4 regions of the Kitasatospora sp. NPDC101183 genome follow, and region 4 is predicted to be linked to each of the others. Evidence: riboswitches for the same ligand, from Rfam matches in the RefSeq annotation. Region 4 holds a riboswitch; each other region holds the start of a gene.
The links. A riboswitch is a leader RNA that binds a small molecule or an ion and turns the genes downstream of it on or off. The one in region 4 is predicted to bind cobalamin.

Region 1 (3,089 bases), on a different contig from region 4:
GGACGTACCACGTCCTCCTCGGGGAGCAGGCCCTGCTCACGAACATCGGCGGCGCCGAGGTGATGCGCGGCCAACTGCGCAGGCTGGCCGAGGCGATCGACCTTCCCGGGCTCAGGCTCGGCATCATTCCGGCCCGGGCCAGGCTCCTGATCTACCCGGGCGACGGGTTTTCGATCTTCGACGACCGCCGGGTGGAGGTCGAGGGCTTCCGTGGCGGCGAGACCATCATCGACCCGGCCCGACTGGACCTCTTCCGCAGGGCGTTCGAGCGCCTGCAGCCCTCGGCCGTCTACGGCCCCGCTGCCCGCGACCTCATCGAGGACACCCTCAACCGCACCTGAGCGCGCGTAGCCCGTCCGGCCCGGCCCCGCTCCGTGGGGGCCGGGCCGGTGGTGTGTCAGCGGCGGCCGCCGGGTTCCCAGGAGTGGGCCTCGACGGAGTCGTACGCGTCCGGGGTGAGGAGGGTGCGGGCGGTGGCCTCGTCGGGGGCGCGGAGGAGGGCGGCGGTGCCGAGCCAGGTGGTGCCGTCGTCGGAGAGCAGCGGGCCGTAGGCGATCAGGTCGTCGGCGTGGGACGGGGGCGGCGTGAGGTCGGCGGGCTCGCCGGTGCCGAGGGCGAGGAGGAGGAAGCGGGGGGTCTCGACCCGGAGGCCGGGGAAGTCCCACATGGTGCGGCCGAGGGTGTTGCGCCAGCGGCGGAGCAGGACGTCGCGGTAGGCGCCGGCCTGGTAGTTGGGCTCGTCGAAGGCGAACGCGCGGGCGGTGGCCGGGTCGGGCAGGTCGACGATGTGGATGCTGCCGGTGACCGTCTCGGTGGCGTCGTCGAAGGTGGGGCCGCGGGCGATGAGCTGCTCGGCGAAGCCGTCCATGTAGGACCAGTGGGCCTCGATGAGCTCACCGCGCAGCGGCATGGAGCCGGGGCGGTCCCGGTGGTAGGCGAGGAATTCCATGTGGCCATGGTCTCGCCCCGGCTCCGGTGAGGGGAACGGATTTCAGTGGCCGGTGTTCCCCGTGTGCCAGTCGGCCTCGAGCCCGGTGCTGCCGTCGGCCCGCCGCACCGGGTGCCAGTGGGCGTGGAGCCCGGCGGGCCGGGCCGTGGTGCGGGGCGCGCCCATGGCGTGGAGGACGGAGCTGTCGAGCGGGCTGGCGCCGAGCCGCTCGGCGACCCGAGTGAGGGCGGCGCGCAGGCGGTGCCCGGGGCTGTCGAGGGCGGGCGCGGGGGCGTGGGGATGGAACGCGGCGAAGACGGACATGCGGGCTCACCTCCGGTACGGCCTGCGAAGTGGCAGGTGACGTCCACCCTGCACCCGTACGGTCGGGCGGCGGTCGGTTTTGACGGGGTGCTGACGCGGCCCTGACGGTTTGTGTACCGGCGCGGCGCGGGCCCGGGGCTCTGGACTTACTAGGACGTCCAACTATATGGTCGTGAACAGGTCCGCGGTGTCAGGGAAGCCGGTGTGAGTCCGGCACGGTCCCGCCACTGTGACCGGGGAGTCCACCCCTCGCGGGAGAAGGCCACTGGCAGCCAGCCGGGAAGGCCAGGGGGCGGGCGTCGATCCGGGAGTCAGGATACCGGCCGCGGGTGATCCGTGTTTTCCACGAGGATGGAGACGACACGCATGGCGATCCGCGCCCGTAGAGATAGTTGACGCATCGTCATGTCCAGCTGCGCGCAAGCGACTTGAGCGCGGCCTCCAGTCCTCCTTTCCGCATCCAGGACGGGAGAACGTCACCGATGGTCCGAGAACTCACCCACTTCGTCGCCGGGAAGCACACCCCCGGCACCTCCGGTCGCTACGGCGACGTCTTCGACCCCAACACCGGCCTCGTCCAGGCCCGGGTCCCGCTCGCGAGCCGCGCCGAGGTGGAGGCCGTGATCGCCGACGCCGAGCAGGCGCAGCCCGGTTGGGCCGCCTGGAACCCGCAGCGCCGCGCCCGGGTGATGCTGCGCTTCCTGCAACTCGTGGAGCAGGAGAAGGACGCCATCGCCCGGCTGCTCTCCGCCGAGCACGGCAAGACGATCGCCGACGCCCACGGCGACCTCCAGCGCGGCCTGGAGGTCGTGGAGTTCGCCGCCGGTGTCCCGCACCTGCTCAAGGGCGAGTTCAGCGACAACGCCGGCGCCGGCATCGACGTGTACTCGATGCGCCAGCCGCTGGGCGTCGTCGCGGGCATCACGCCCTTCAACTTCCCCGCGATGATCCCGCTCTGGAAGGCCGCGCCCGCGCTGGCCTGCGGCAACGCCTTCGTCCTCAAGCCCTCCGAGCGGGACCCTTCGGTGCCGCTGCGCCTGGCCGAGCTGTTCCTGGAGGCGGGGCTGCCGCCCGGCGTGCTCAACGTCGTCCACGGCGACAAGGAGGCGGTGGACGTCCTGCTCGCCGACCCCCGCGTCCGGGCCGTCGGCTTCGTCGGCTCCACCCCGATCGCGCAGTACGTGTACGCGACGGCGGCCGCCAACGGCAAGCGGGCGCAGTGCTTCGGCGGCGCGAAGAACCACATGGTCGTCATGCCGGACGCCGACCTCGACCAGGCCGCAGACGCCCTGGTCGGCGCCGGCTACGGTTCGGCCGGGGAGCGCTGCATGGCGATTTCGGTGGCCGTCCCGGTGGGGGAGGAGACGGCGGACGCGCTGGTCGCCAAGCTGGTCGAGCGGATCGGCGCGCTCAAGGTCGGCCGCTCGGACGACCCGGCGGCCGACTTCGGTCCGCTGGTGGGCCGGGATGCGCTGGACCGCGTCCGCGGGTATCTGGACCTCGGCGTCCAGGAGGGCGCCGAACTCGTCGTCGACGGGCGGGACTTCCGCCTGGAGGGCCACGAGGGCGGGTACTTCCTCGGCGCCTCGCTCTTCGACCGCGTCACCCCGGGGATGCGGATCTACCGCGAGGAGATCTTCGGCCCCGTCCTCACCGTCGTGCGCGCCGCCGACTACGAGGAGGCGCTGCGGCTGCCCAGCGAGCACGAGTTCGGCAACGGCGTCGCCCTCTACACCCGCGACGGCGACACCGCCCGGGACTTCGCCCGCCGGGTGAACACCGGCATGGTCGGCGTCAACGTGCCCATCCCGGTGCCGATCGCGTACCACACCTTCGG
Region 2 (3,089 bases), on a different contig from region 4:
CCCCCGGCCCGACCGTCGCCTTCGAGGGCGGCACGCGCTACTGCGACACCCCGGGCCTGCGGCGCGCGTGATGCCGGCCCGGGGCTGCGGACGGCCGATCGGCGCCCGCCTCCGGCCGCCTGAGCGACGGGGGAAGGCCGACGACCTACGCCTCGCCGCCCAGGTCGACGTCGGGTAGCGTCTCGCCGAACCGCTCCAGCGCCGCCTGGGGCCCGCAGCCGAAGGCGCGGCCGATGTACTCCCAGGTCATCATGCTGCTGCGGGCCTTGCGGCCGGCCAGCAGCGCGGTCGAACCGGCGGCGCGCTCGAACCGGGCGGCCGCACGGGCGGCGGCGTAGGGCCTGCTCTCCGTCAGGTCGCAGATCCGGTCAACCAAGGCCGCGACCAGGTCCTCGACCTCGCGCGGCACCACACCCTCGGCCAGGTCGACGTGCCACTCCCAGTCCGCGAACGGCCCGGTGGCCTCGCCCACCGCCTCGGTCGCCCGGTCGTCACCGAAGTCCAGCAGGTGCACCCGCTCACCCCGCCAGCCGCAGTGGCAACCACCGCGTACCGCAGCGGCCCGAGGACCGTCCGCACCGTTGTAGAGCCACCACGTGGTGCGCCCGTCCGGCAACGGCGCCGGCTCGCTGCCGTCCGCCAACATCGCCGCCGGGAAACCCCGGTGGCGCCCACTCTCGTCAACCCATGGCATGGCCGTGTCCCTCGCGTCCCTGGAGTGCGGCATCAGGTTCTCGGACTGTGACACGCTGTCAAGGCTCCGCGACAACCGGTGCGGCCCGCTGGGCCGGAAGCCGGTTCGCCGACCACCCGTCGCATCGGCCCCCTCCTGATCATGCCGATGACGCTGACGGCGCTGCCCACCGAGGGCGCGCCGCCGCGGGTCGTCCGCAGCGGCGCGCGCACCGGGTCGGTGCTACGGCGCGGTGCTACGGCGCGGTGACGCTCGGCCGGCCGCCCGCACCGAAGGCCCAGCCCTCCACGTCGCCGGGGGCCGGGTGGTAGCCGGCGGCGCCGAGTTCGCTGTAGGACCAGGCGCCGCCGGGGAAGCCCCCGTCGGCCTTCTGCTGCGCGGTGATCCAGGCCACCCCGGGGTGCACCGCGGCGGTGGCCGTCGGGTCGTTCGGCACGAGGGCCGGTGCCATCACGGCCATCGCGGTGCTGTCCACGTCCGTGCCGCCGCTCGCGGGGATCAGGCTCGGCCACCCGCGGCGGCGGTCTCCTGGCTTTCCAGGTAACTGACGGGCGCTGCCGCGCTCCTGGCGTTCCCGGCCCGCATTTCGGCCATGATGCCGAGCGCCCGCGAGAAGACCGACGGTGAGTTCATGGAGGCGCCCACGGCCGGGCAGTTGGTGTCCGGCGCCTTGCTGACCGCGGTGCAGACCGTCCCGTCGAGCCCGGCGATCAGGTCGTGGCCCCCGAACGCGCGAGGGTCGCGGCCGACCACCTGGGCGAGCAGGGCCTCATTGGCCATCGCGCCACCGCCGGCGTAGACGGTCCCGATCCCGGTGCAGTCGTCGGCGGTCGAGCCCGAGGCGTCCGCCTGGTGCCGGTCGAAGAAGTCGGCGATGCCGCGCGGTGCCGTGCCGTCGCCCCCGGTGGCCGCGAGCGCGAAGGCGCCGTCGACGGTCATCCCGAAGTCCGCGTAGGTGGGGAACTGCTCGTAGGAGTGGCCGCCGACCAGGTTCGCCGGGGCGAGGAGGTAGGCCGTGCCCCTGACCAGGTCCGGGCCGCCCGAGGCCGCGCGTTCTGCGGCCGTACCGGCCGTATCGGCCGGTGAGGTCCGGGCGTGGGTTCATCGGTGACTCCCTGTCGGCCGATGAAGGGCCGCTCGGACGGCGGGCCCACCCGTGCGCGGTGCCGGGCGTCCCGTCCGATCCGCGCCGCAGACCTCGACGGCGCCGGTGGTGAAGCGACTTCGGCGCAGGTGGTCCGACTCGTCCGCCGGTGGGCGGACCTACGGTTGCGGGTCAGTGCCGGAGTCTGACCGGCTTCCCCTGGACTGCGGAAGGTGTCCTCATTATTTCTTTGATCTGACCACAGCAACTGACCTCACGTCAACGAGCTCCCAGCAAACGGGAATTGCCGTTGACGCTCCAAGTTGGTTCGTGGTCTGATGCTCCAGTTCCACGCCCGAGCACGGGGAAAGCCGGTCGAACTCCGGCACTGACCCGCAACCGTAGGTCCGCCGCCAGGCGGACGAGTCGGACCACCTGTGCTCGTGTCCCACCCCCAGCAGACAGCCGTCGAGGACTGCGGCGCGCTCTGGAAGCCCGTCCGGCGAGTTCTGCGCGGTGTCGCTGCGCGCAGGGGTGCGCCGGGGTGAACGGGCCCATCGGCGTGGACGGTTCCGTCGGCGGTCTGCGGGGACTTCACGTACCCACCGACCCCTGGAGCCTCCGTGTCCCAGCTTCTGCCGCCTCGGCCACGCCGACGGCGCAGCCGCCTACTCGCCCTGTTGGCGGCCCTCGTCACCTTCGTCAGCCTGGTCGGCATGACGGCCCCGTCCTTCGCCGACACGGGGACCGGCACCGGCGCGACCGGCACGGCGGGCCTCTTCGTGCCCGCCAACGGCCGCCTCGGCTCGACCGTCCTGCCGCCGGCCTCCTGGCGCTCCTTCCCCGTGCTCGGCCAACTCGGCATACCGACCTCGGGTGTCTCGGCGGTCAGCGTGACCCTGAACGTGGCGGCCGGCCCGGAGACCGACATCTACGCGGCACCGGACGACCCGGCCCATCCCTCGTTCCTGGCCGTGCACTACCAGGGCTTCGGCACCACGTCGAACAGCGCGGTGGTCGCGGTCGGGGCCAACGGGAGCATCTCGCTGGAGACCGTGGCACCGAACGTCGTCGTCTTCGTCGACCTCCAGGGCTACTACACCAGCGGCACCACCACGGCCCCGGGCGGCTACGTGCCGGTCACCCCGTACATCGCGGCCAACACCATGACCGGCGGAACCGGCCTGCCGCCGATCCCGCTCAATCCCAACCAGACCAGTGTGGTGAACGTCCCGAAGCTCCCCACCCCGGTGTCGGCGATCTTCGCGAACATCTACGTCAACCCGACCCGCCCCGGCGGGAGCGGATGGT
Region 3 (3,089 bases), on a different contig from region 4:
GCAACTCCATCAAGGCCTGGGGCTACAACGCCACCGGCCAGCTCGGCGACAACAGCATCATCAACCGCTACACGCCCGTCGACACCCAGGGCATCTGGCTCGGCGGCGTCTCCCAGATCGCCGCCGGCTGCAACCACAGCCTCGCCGTCACGGACAGCGACAACAAGCTCAAGGCCTGGGGCCAGAACACCTCCGGCCAGATCGGCGACGGCACCACCGACTACCGCATCACCCCCGTCCCCGTCCCCGGCGTCACCGGCGTCCAGATCGTCACCGGCGGCCGCGAACACACCGCCGCCCTCCTCGGCGACAACACCGTTCGCTCCTGGGGCGCCAACGGCTCCGGCCAACTCGGCAACGGCACCACCACCGACAGCTCCACCCCCGTCACCACCCTCACCGCCCTCACCGGTGTCGACAAACTCGCCGCCCCGGTCGGCGGCGACTTCAGCCTCGCCAACTAGCCCGCGCCCGAAGCGAAGGAGCCCGGAAGGCGCGTGCGTGCCTTCCGGGCTCCTCGGGGTCTGCCCGCTGGTGCTAGAGGACGCGGTGGAGCCAGCCGTGGGTGTCCGGGGTGCGGCCGTGTTGGACGGCGAGGATGTGGGAGCGGAGGGCGAGGGTGTGCTTGCCCGGGGTGGCGTCGGCGACGGGGAAGGTGGTGGTGGCGGACTTGAAGGCGGTGATGGGGGTGATGACGGCGGCGGTGCCGGCCGCGAAGACCTCGGTGACGGTGCCGTCGGCGGCGCCCGCGCGCAGGTCGTTGAAGGAGAAGGGGCGCTCGACCGGGGTGAGGCCGAACTCGTCGGCGAGGGCGAGGACGGTGTCGCGGGTGACGCCGTCGAGGATGGTGCCCAGGCCCGGGGTGAGGAGTTCGCCGGTGGAGGTGACGACGAACAGGTTCATCGTGCCGGACTCCTCCAGGTTGCCGTCGCCGCCGGTGTCGTCCAGGTAGAGCACCTGGTCGCAGCCGTTGCGGCGGGCCTCCAGCTGGGCGGCGAGGCTGCCGGCGTAGTTGCCGCCGCACTTGGCGGCGCCGGTACCGCCGCGACCGGCGCGGGTGTACTCGGTGGTGACCCAGAGGGTGATGCCGGTGACGCCGCCGGGGAAGTACGGGCCGGCCGGGCCCGCGATGACCGAGTAGACGATCCGCTCGGCGGGCCGGACGCCGAGGAAGGCCTCGGAGGCGAACATGAACGGGCGTATGTAGAGGCTGGCCTCGCCGTCGGCGGCGGGCACCCACTCCCGGTCGGCGCGGACGAGTTCCTCGACGCTGGTGAGGAACTCCTCCTCCGGCAGCTGCGGCAGGGCGAGGCGCTCGGCGGAGCGGGCGAAGCGGCGGGCGTTGAACTCGGGGCGGAACAGCCAGACACTGCCGTCCGCGTGCCGGTAGGCCTTGAGCCCCTCGAAGATCTCCTGGCCGTAGTGCAGCACCGCCGCGCTGGGGTGCAGCGAGAACGGCGCGAGCGGCTCGACGCGCCGGTCGTGCCAGCCCTCCTCGGGGGTCCAGACGGCGGTGGCCATGTGGTCGGTGAAGTGCTTGCCGAATCCGGGGTCGACGAGGATGGCGCGGCGCTCCGCCTCGGGGACGGGGCCGGTCGTCCTGGTCAGGGGGTACGCGGCTGTGGTCATCGTCAACTCCTGTGCGGGGAGGGGGCCGTGGTGTCGGCGGCCCGGTCATGCTAGCGCCGCTCCGGTGCTGGTGGGACGGGGTATCCGCGATGAGAGACCGTCTCGGAGTGCGGACGCGGGAATGGACCCGGACGATCACGGGGTTCTGCCCGGGCCGAGTTCCCTCTAAGCTGGCCGGGCAGCTGGTTCGCCCTGTCCGCCAGGCAGGCGCGTCGTAAGAGGGAACCCGGTGAAGCCTTTCGACAGGCCATTCCGGGACTGCCCCGCAGCGGTGAGCGGGAACGACCGCCGTCATGTGCACTGGGCCCGACCGGGCCTGGGAAGCGACGGCCAGTAGGAGAGCCCCTTCGGGGGACGTGCCCGCGAGTCCGAAGACCTGCCACTGCCCGTGCGCGGCCGATCGCGCGCGGAGTCCCGGTGACCTCGTGGGCGGGTCGGCGTGCGATCAGGTGGTGGACCCGTTCCCGGGTGCCGTCCGCCCGGTCGGTCGTTCCTTCGCGCCTCCGTGTCCCCGTGCCGTCCCCGGGACCTCAGAGTCAGACTCGCGAAGGAGAGTCCGTTGACCGAGAAGTCCGTAGCCGCGGCAAGCGTGGCCACCGCGCACGGCTACCCCCGCCAGGGCCGTAACCGCGAGCTCAAGAAGGCGATCGAGGGCTACTGGAAGGGCGCCGTCACCGCCGACGCGCTGCTCGCCACCGCCGCCGGGCTGCGCCGGGAGAACTGGAGCCGGCTCGCCGAGGCCGGCGTCGGGGAGGTCCCCACCGGGGACTTCTCCCTCTACGACCACGTGCTGGACACCAGCGTCGCCGTCGGCGCGATCCCGCCCCGCCACCGGGAGGCCGTCGAGGCCGACCCGCTGGACGGGTACTTCGCCATGGCCCGCGGCACCCAGGAGGTGGCGCCGCTGGAGATGACCAAGTGGTTCGACACCAACTACCACTACCTCGTACCCGAGTTGGGCCCGGACACCGCCTTCGCCGCGAACCCCGCCAAGCAGGCCGGTGAACTGCGCGAGGCCCTCGCGCTCGGCCACGAGGCCCGTCCGGTGCTGGTCGGCCCGATCACCTACCTGTTGCTCGCGAAGCCCGCCCCGGGCGTGGCCGCCGACTTCCAGCCGATCACCCTGCTCGACCGCCTGCTGCCCGTCTACGCCCGCCTGCTCGCCGAACTGCGCGCCGCCGGCGCCGCGTGGGTGCAGCTGGACGAGCCCGCGCTCGTCCAGGACCGCACCCCGGCCGAACTGAACGCCGCCGCCCGCGCCTACCGCGAGCTGGGCGCGCTCACCGGCCGGCCGAAGCTGCTGGTCGCCAGCTACTTCGACCGGCTCGGCGAGGCCCTGCCCGTCCTCGCCAAAGCGCCCGTCGAGGGCCTGGCCCTGGACTTCACCGGACCGGCGGCCGCCAACCTCGCCGACCTCGCCGCCGCCGGAGGGCTGCCCGGCAAGCGCCTGGTCGCCGGGG
Region 4 (3,089 bases):
CAGGCCGAGGTGGTGCAGGACGGGGAGCACGGGCAGGGTCTGCTGCCGGTCGGCGCCGGGGCCGTGCACGAGGATCACCCAGGTGCCGCGCTTGCCGCCGAGGCACCAGACGGGCAGGGGGCCCAGCTCGCCCTCGGCGACGGTCTCGGTGAAGGGCAGGCCGAGCGCCTCCATCGGGTCGCCGAGCAGGACGCGCGGGGTGAAGCGGACCTCGGTACCGGGGGCGAGGGTGCCTCGGTCGGCGCGGACGAGGCGGCGGGTGACGCCCTGCTCGTCCCTCGCGATGACCTCTTCGACCACCGCGTGGCCGCCGTCCGCCCACTCCACCGCCCAGCGGCCGGGGCGCAGGCTCTCGGGGCGCCGGGTGAAGGTGACCCGGCCGGCGCCGAGGCTCCGGACGTGGACCGGGCCGGACTCCAGGACGACCGTCTCCGGCCGGACCATCCGCTCCGAGGCCCGGCGGCCGACCACCAGGACGGCGGCGGCCCCGGCGCCCACGGCGGCGGCCGCCACGACGGCCGCGGTTCCCCAACGCATATGTGCTCCCCGCTCTGGTCCCTCTGCGGATCTCGCGATCTGGATCGAGCACCAGTTCACCGGCGGGCGGTGGAGGCGGCCACCGGACTGGGCCGATCGTGTGACCAAACCCTCCGTGACCTCGGTTGACTCCCCGTTGGACCGCGTGGTGGGATTTCGGGGCCAATCGGAGGCATGGAGAGGAAGCCGGTGCGAATCCGGCGCGGTCCCGCCACTGTCACCGGGGAGCACGCTCGGAACATCGCCACGGCGGGCCGTCAGGAGCCGCTGGAAGGCCCGGGCGCGCGTTCGACCCGGAAGCCAGGAGACTCTCGCCCCCGCGACGTCGAGCCAGGGCGCGGACCCTGAGTGAGGACACCCACGCGATGCAGGCTGCCCCGCCGCCGTACCGGCCCTCGAGCTGCCTTCCGCCGTGGTGACGCGCCCGCTGCCCGCTCTGACCGGTGCCGCCGCGTTCGCCGTGGGCGCCGTCGCGGGCTACGCCGCCGACTCCCGCTTCGCCGACCCGCGCCGGGGCCACCCGGTGGCCCTGTTCGGCATCGCCGCCGGCCGCCTGGAGCAGCGGCTGTGGCGCGACGACCGCGCCGCCGGCGCCGCCTACACCGCCCTGTGCGTGGGCGCCGTCGCGGCGGGCGCGCTGGCCCTGGACCGTACGGTCGGCCGCCGCCCGCTCGGCCGGGCCGCCCTGGCCGCCGCCGCGACCTGGACGGTGCTCGGCGGCACCTCGCTGACCCGGGAGGCGCGCGCCGTCGGCCGCTCGCTGGCCGCCGGGGACCTCGCCGCCGCCCGGGAGCGGCTGCCGCACCTGTGCGGGCGGGACCCGAGCGCGCTGGACGGGCAGCAGATCGCCCGCGCCGTCGTCGAGTCGGTCGCCGAGAACACCGCCGACGCCGTCGTCAACGCGCTCGTCTGGGGCGCCCTCGCCGGCACCCCGGGCCTGCTGGCCTTCCGCGCCGTCAACACCCTGGACGCGATGGTCGGCCACCGCTCACCGCGCCACGCCCGCTTCGGCTGGGCCTCGGCCCGCCTCGACGACGTGGCCGGCTGGCCCGGCGCCCGGCTGACGGCGCTGCTGACCGTCGCCGCCGCCCCCGAGCCCCGGACGGCCTGGCGGATCTGGCGGCGCGACGGCTCCTCGCACCCGAGCCCCAACGCAGGCCAGGCGGAGTCGGCCTTCGCGGGCGCCGTCGGCGTCCGGCTCGGCGGGACGCTGCAGTACGGCGCGCGGGTCGAGCACCGGCCCGTGCTGGGCGAGGAGCTGCGCCCGGTGACGGTGGACGACATCGAGCGCGCCTGCACGCTCTCGCGGCGGGTGGGCGCCCTGGCGCTGGGTACGTGCGTCGCGGGGCACCTCGCGATCCGTTGGTGGAGGGGAAGATGAGCAAGGCGCTGCTGGTCGCGGGGACGACCTCGGACGCGGGCAAGAGCGTGGTCACGGCCGGGATCTGCCGCTGGCTGGCCCGTCAGGGCGTACGGGTCGCGCCGTTCAAGGCCCAGAACATGTCGCTGAACTCCTTCGTCACCATGGACGGCGCCGAGATCGGCCGCGCCCAGGCGATGCAGGCGCAGGCCGCCCGGGTCGAGCCGGAGGCGGCGATGAACCCGGTGCTGCTCAAGCCCGGCGCGGACGGGCGCAGCCAGGTGGTGCTGCTCGGCAAACCGGTCGCCGAGGTCGGCGCGCTGGACTACCGGGAGCGCAAGCCCGTCCTGCTGGAGCGCGCGCTGGAGTGCCTGGCGGACCTGCGGGGGCGCTTCGACGTGGTCGTCTGCGAGGGCGCCGGCTCGCCGGCCGAGATCAACCTGCGCGACCGCGACATCGCCAACATGGGGCTGGCCACGGCCGCCTCCCTGCCCGTCGTGGTCGTCGGGGACATCGACCGCGGCGGGGTGTTCGCCGCGATGTACGGGACGCTGGCGCTGCTGTCGGAGGAGGACCAGCGGCACGTGGCCGGCTGGTTCGTCAACAAGTTCCGCGGGGACGCGCGGCTGCTCGCGCCCGGGCTGGACATGCTGCACCAGCTGACCGGCCGTCCGGTGCTGGGCACGCTGCCGATGCTGCCGGGCCTGTGGCTGGACGCCGAGGACTCGCTGGACCTCTCCACGGTCGTGGACCGGGTGGACGGGCGCGGGCCGCTGGGCGCCGACGTGCTGCGGGTGGCCGTGGTGCGCTTCCCCCGCCTGTCCAACTTCACCGACCTGGACGCGCTCGCCCAGGAGCCGGGCGTGCTGGTGCGCTGGGCCACCCGGCCCGAGGAGCTGGCCGACGCCGACCTGGTCGTCCTGCCCGGCACCCGGGCCACCGTCGCGGACCTCGCCTGGCTGCGCGAGCGCGGCCTGGAGCCGGCGCTCAGGGCGCGGGCGGCGGCCGGGCTGCCGGTCCTCGGCGTCTGCGGCGGCTACCAGATGCTGGCGGGCTCGATCGTGGACGAGGTCGAGTCCAAGGCGGGCGCCGTCGACGGCCTCGGGCTGCTGCCGACGCGGGTGCGGTTCGGCGTGGAGAAGGTGCTCGCGCGGCCGGTCGGCGAGGCGTACGGGCAGCGGGTCGAGGGCTA

Region 1: it holds a riboswitch for cobalamin, as region 4 does, so the genes downstream of both, ACIRRS_RS17365 (CoA-acylating methylmalonate-semialdehyde dehydrogenase) here and ACIRRS_RS29150 (cobalamin biosynthesis protein) in region 4, are expected to answer to the same signal.
Region 2: it holds a riboswitch for cobalamin, as region 4 does, so the genes downstream of both, ACIRRS_RS02590 (hypothetical protein) here and ACIRRS_RS29150 (cobalamin biosynthesis protein) in region 4, are expected to answer to the same signal.
Region 3: it holds a riboswitch for cobalamin, as region 4 does, so the genes downstream of both, metE (5-methyltetrahydropteroyltriglutamate--homocysteine S-methyltransferase) here and ACIRRS_RS29150 (cobalamin biosynthesis protein) in region 4, are expected to answer to the same signal.

The regions. Positions count from the first base shown of each region.
Region 1 is NZ_JBIWOW010000011.1:122,027-125,115, reverse strand. It holds gene ACIRRS_RS17380 (DUF5753 domain-containing protein) at 1-341, shown strand, start outside; gene ACIRRS_RS17375 (YciI family protein) at 398-949, opposite strand; gene ACIRRS_RS17370 (hypothetical protein) at 992-1,252, opposite strand; cobalamin riboswitch at 1,403-1,595, shown strand; gene ACIRRS_RS17365 (CoA-acylating methylmalonate-semialdehyde dehydrogenase) at 1,735-3,089, shown strand, end outside.
Region 2 is NZ_JBIWOW010000002.1:97,359-100,447, reverse strand. It holds gene ACIRRS_RS02605 (peptidyl-tRNA hydrolase) at 1-71, shown strand, start outside; gene ACIRRS_RS02600 (hypothetical protein) at 146-514, opposite strand; gene ACIRRS_RS02595 (hypothetical protein) at 930-1,169, opposite strand; gene ACIRRS_RS02590 (hypothetical protein) at 1,193-1,633, opposite strand; cobalamin riboswitch at 1,905-2,038, opposite strand; cobalamin riboswitch at 2,086-2,232, shown strand; gene ACIRRS_RS02585 (hypothetical protein) at 2,459-3,089, shown strand, end outside.
Region 3 is NZ_JBIWOW010000003.1:357,291-360,379, forward strand. It holds gene ACIRRS_RS05445 (RCC1 domain-containing protein) at 1-464, shown strand, start outside; gene ACIRRS_RS05450 (branched-chain amino acid aminotransferase) at 538-1,629, opposite strand; cobalamin riboswitch at 1,813-2,011, shown strand; gene metE (5-methyltetrahydropteroyltriglutamate--homocysteine S-methyltransferase) at 2,189-3,089, shown strand, end outside.
Region 4 is NZ_JBIWOW010000024.1:40,059-43,147, reverse strand. It holds gene ACIRRS_RS29155 (alpha/beta hydrolase family protein) at 1-537, opposite strand, end outside; cobalamin riboswitch at 716-848, shown strand; gene ACIRRS_RS29150 (cobalamin biosynthesis protein) at 950-1,918, shown strand; gene ACIRRS_RS29145 (cobyric acid synthase) at 1,915-3,089, shown strand, end outside.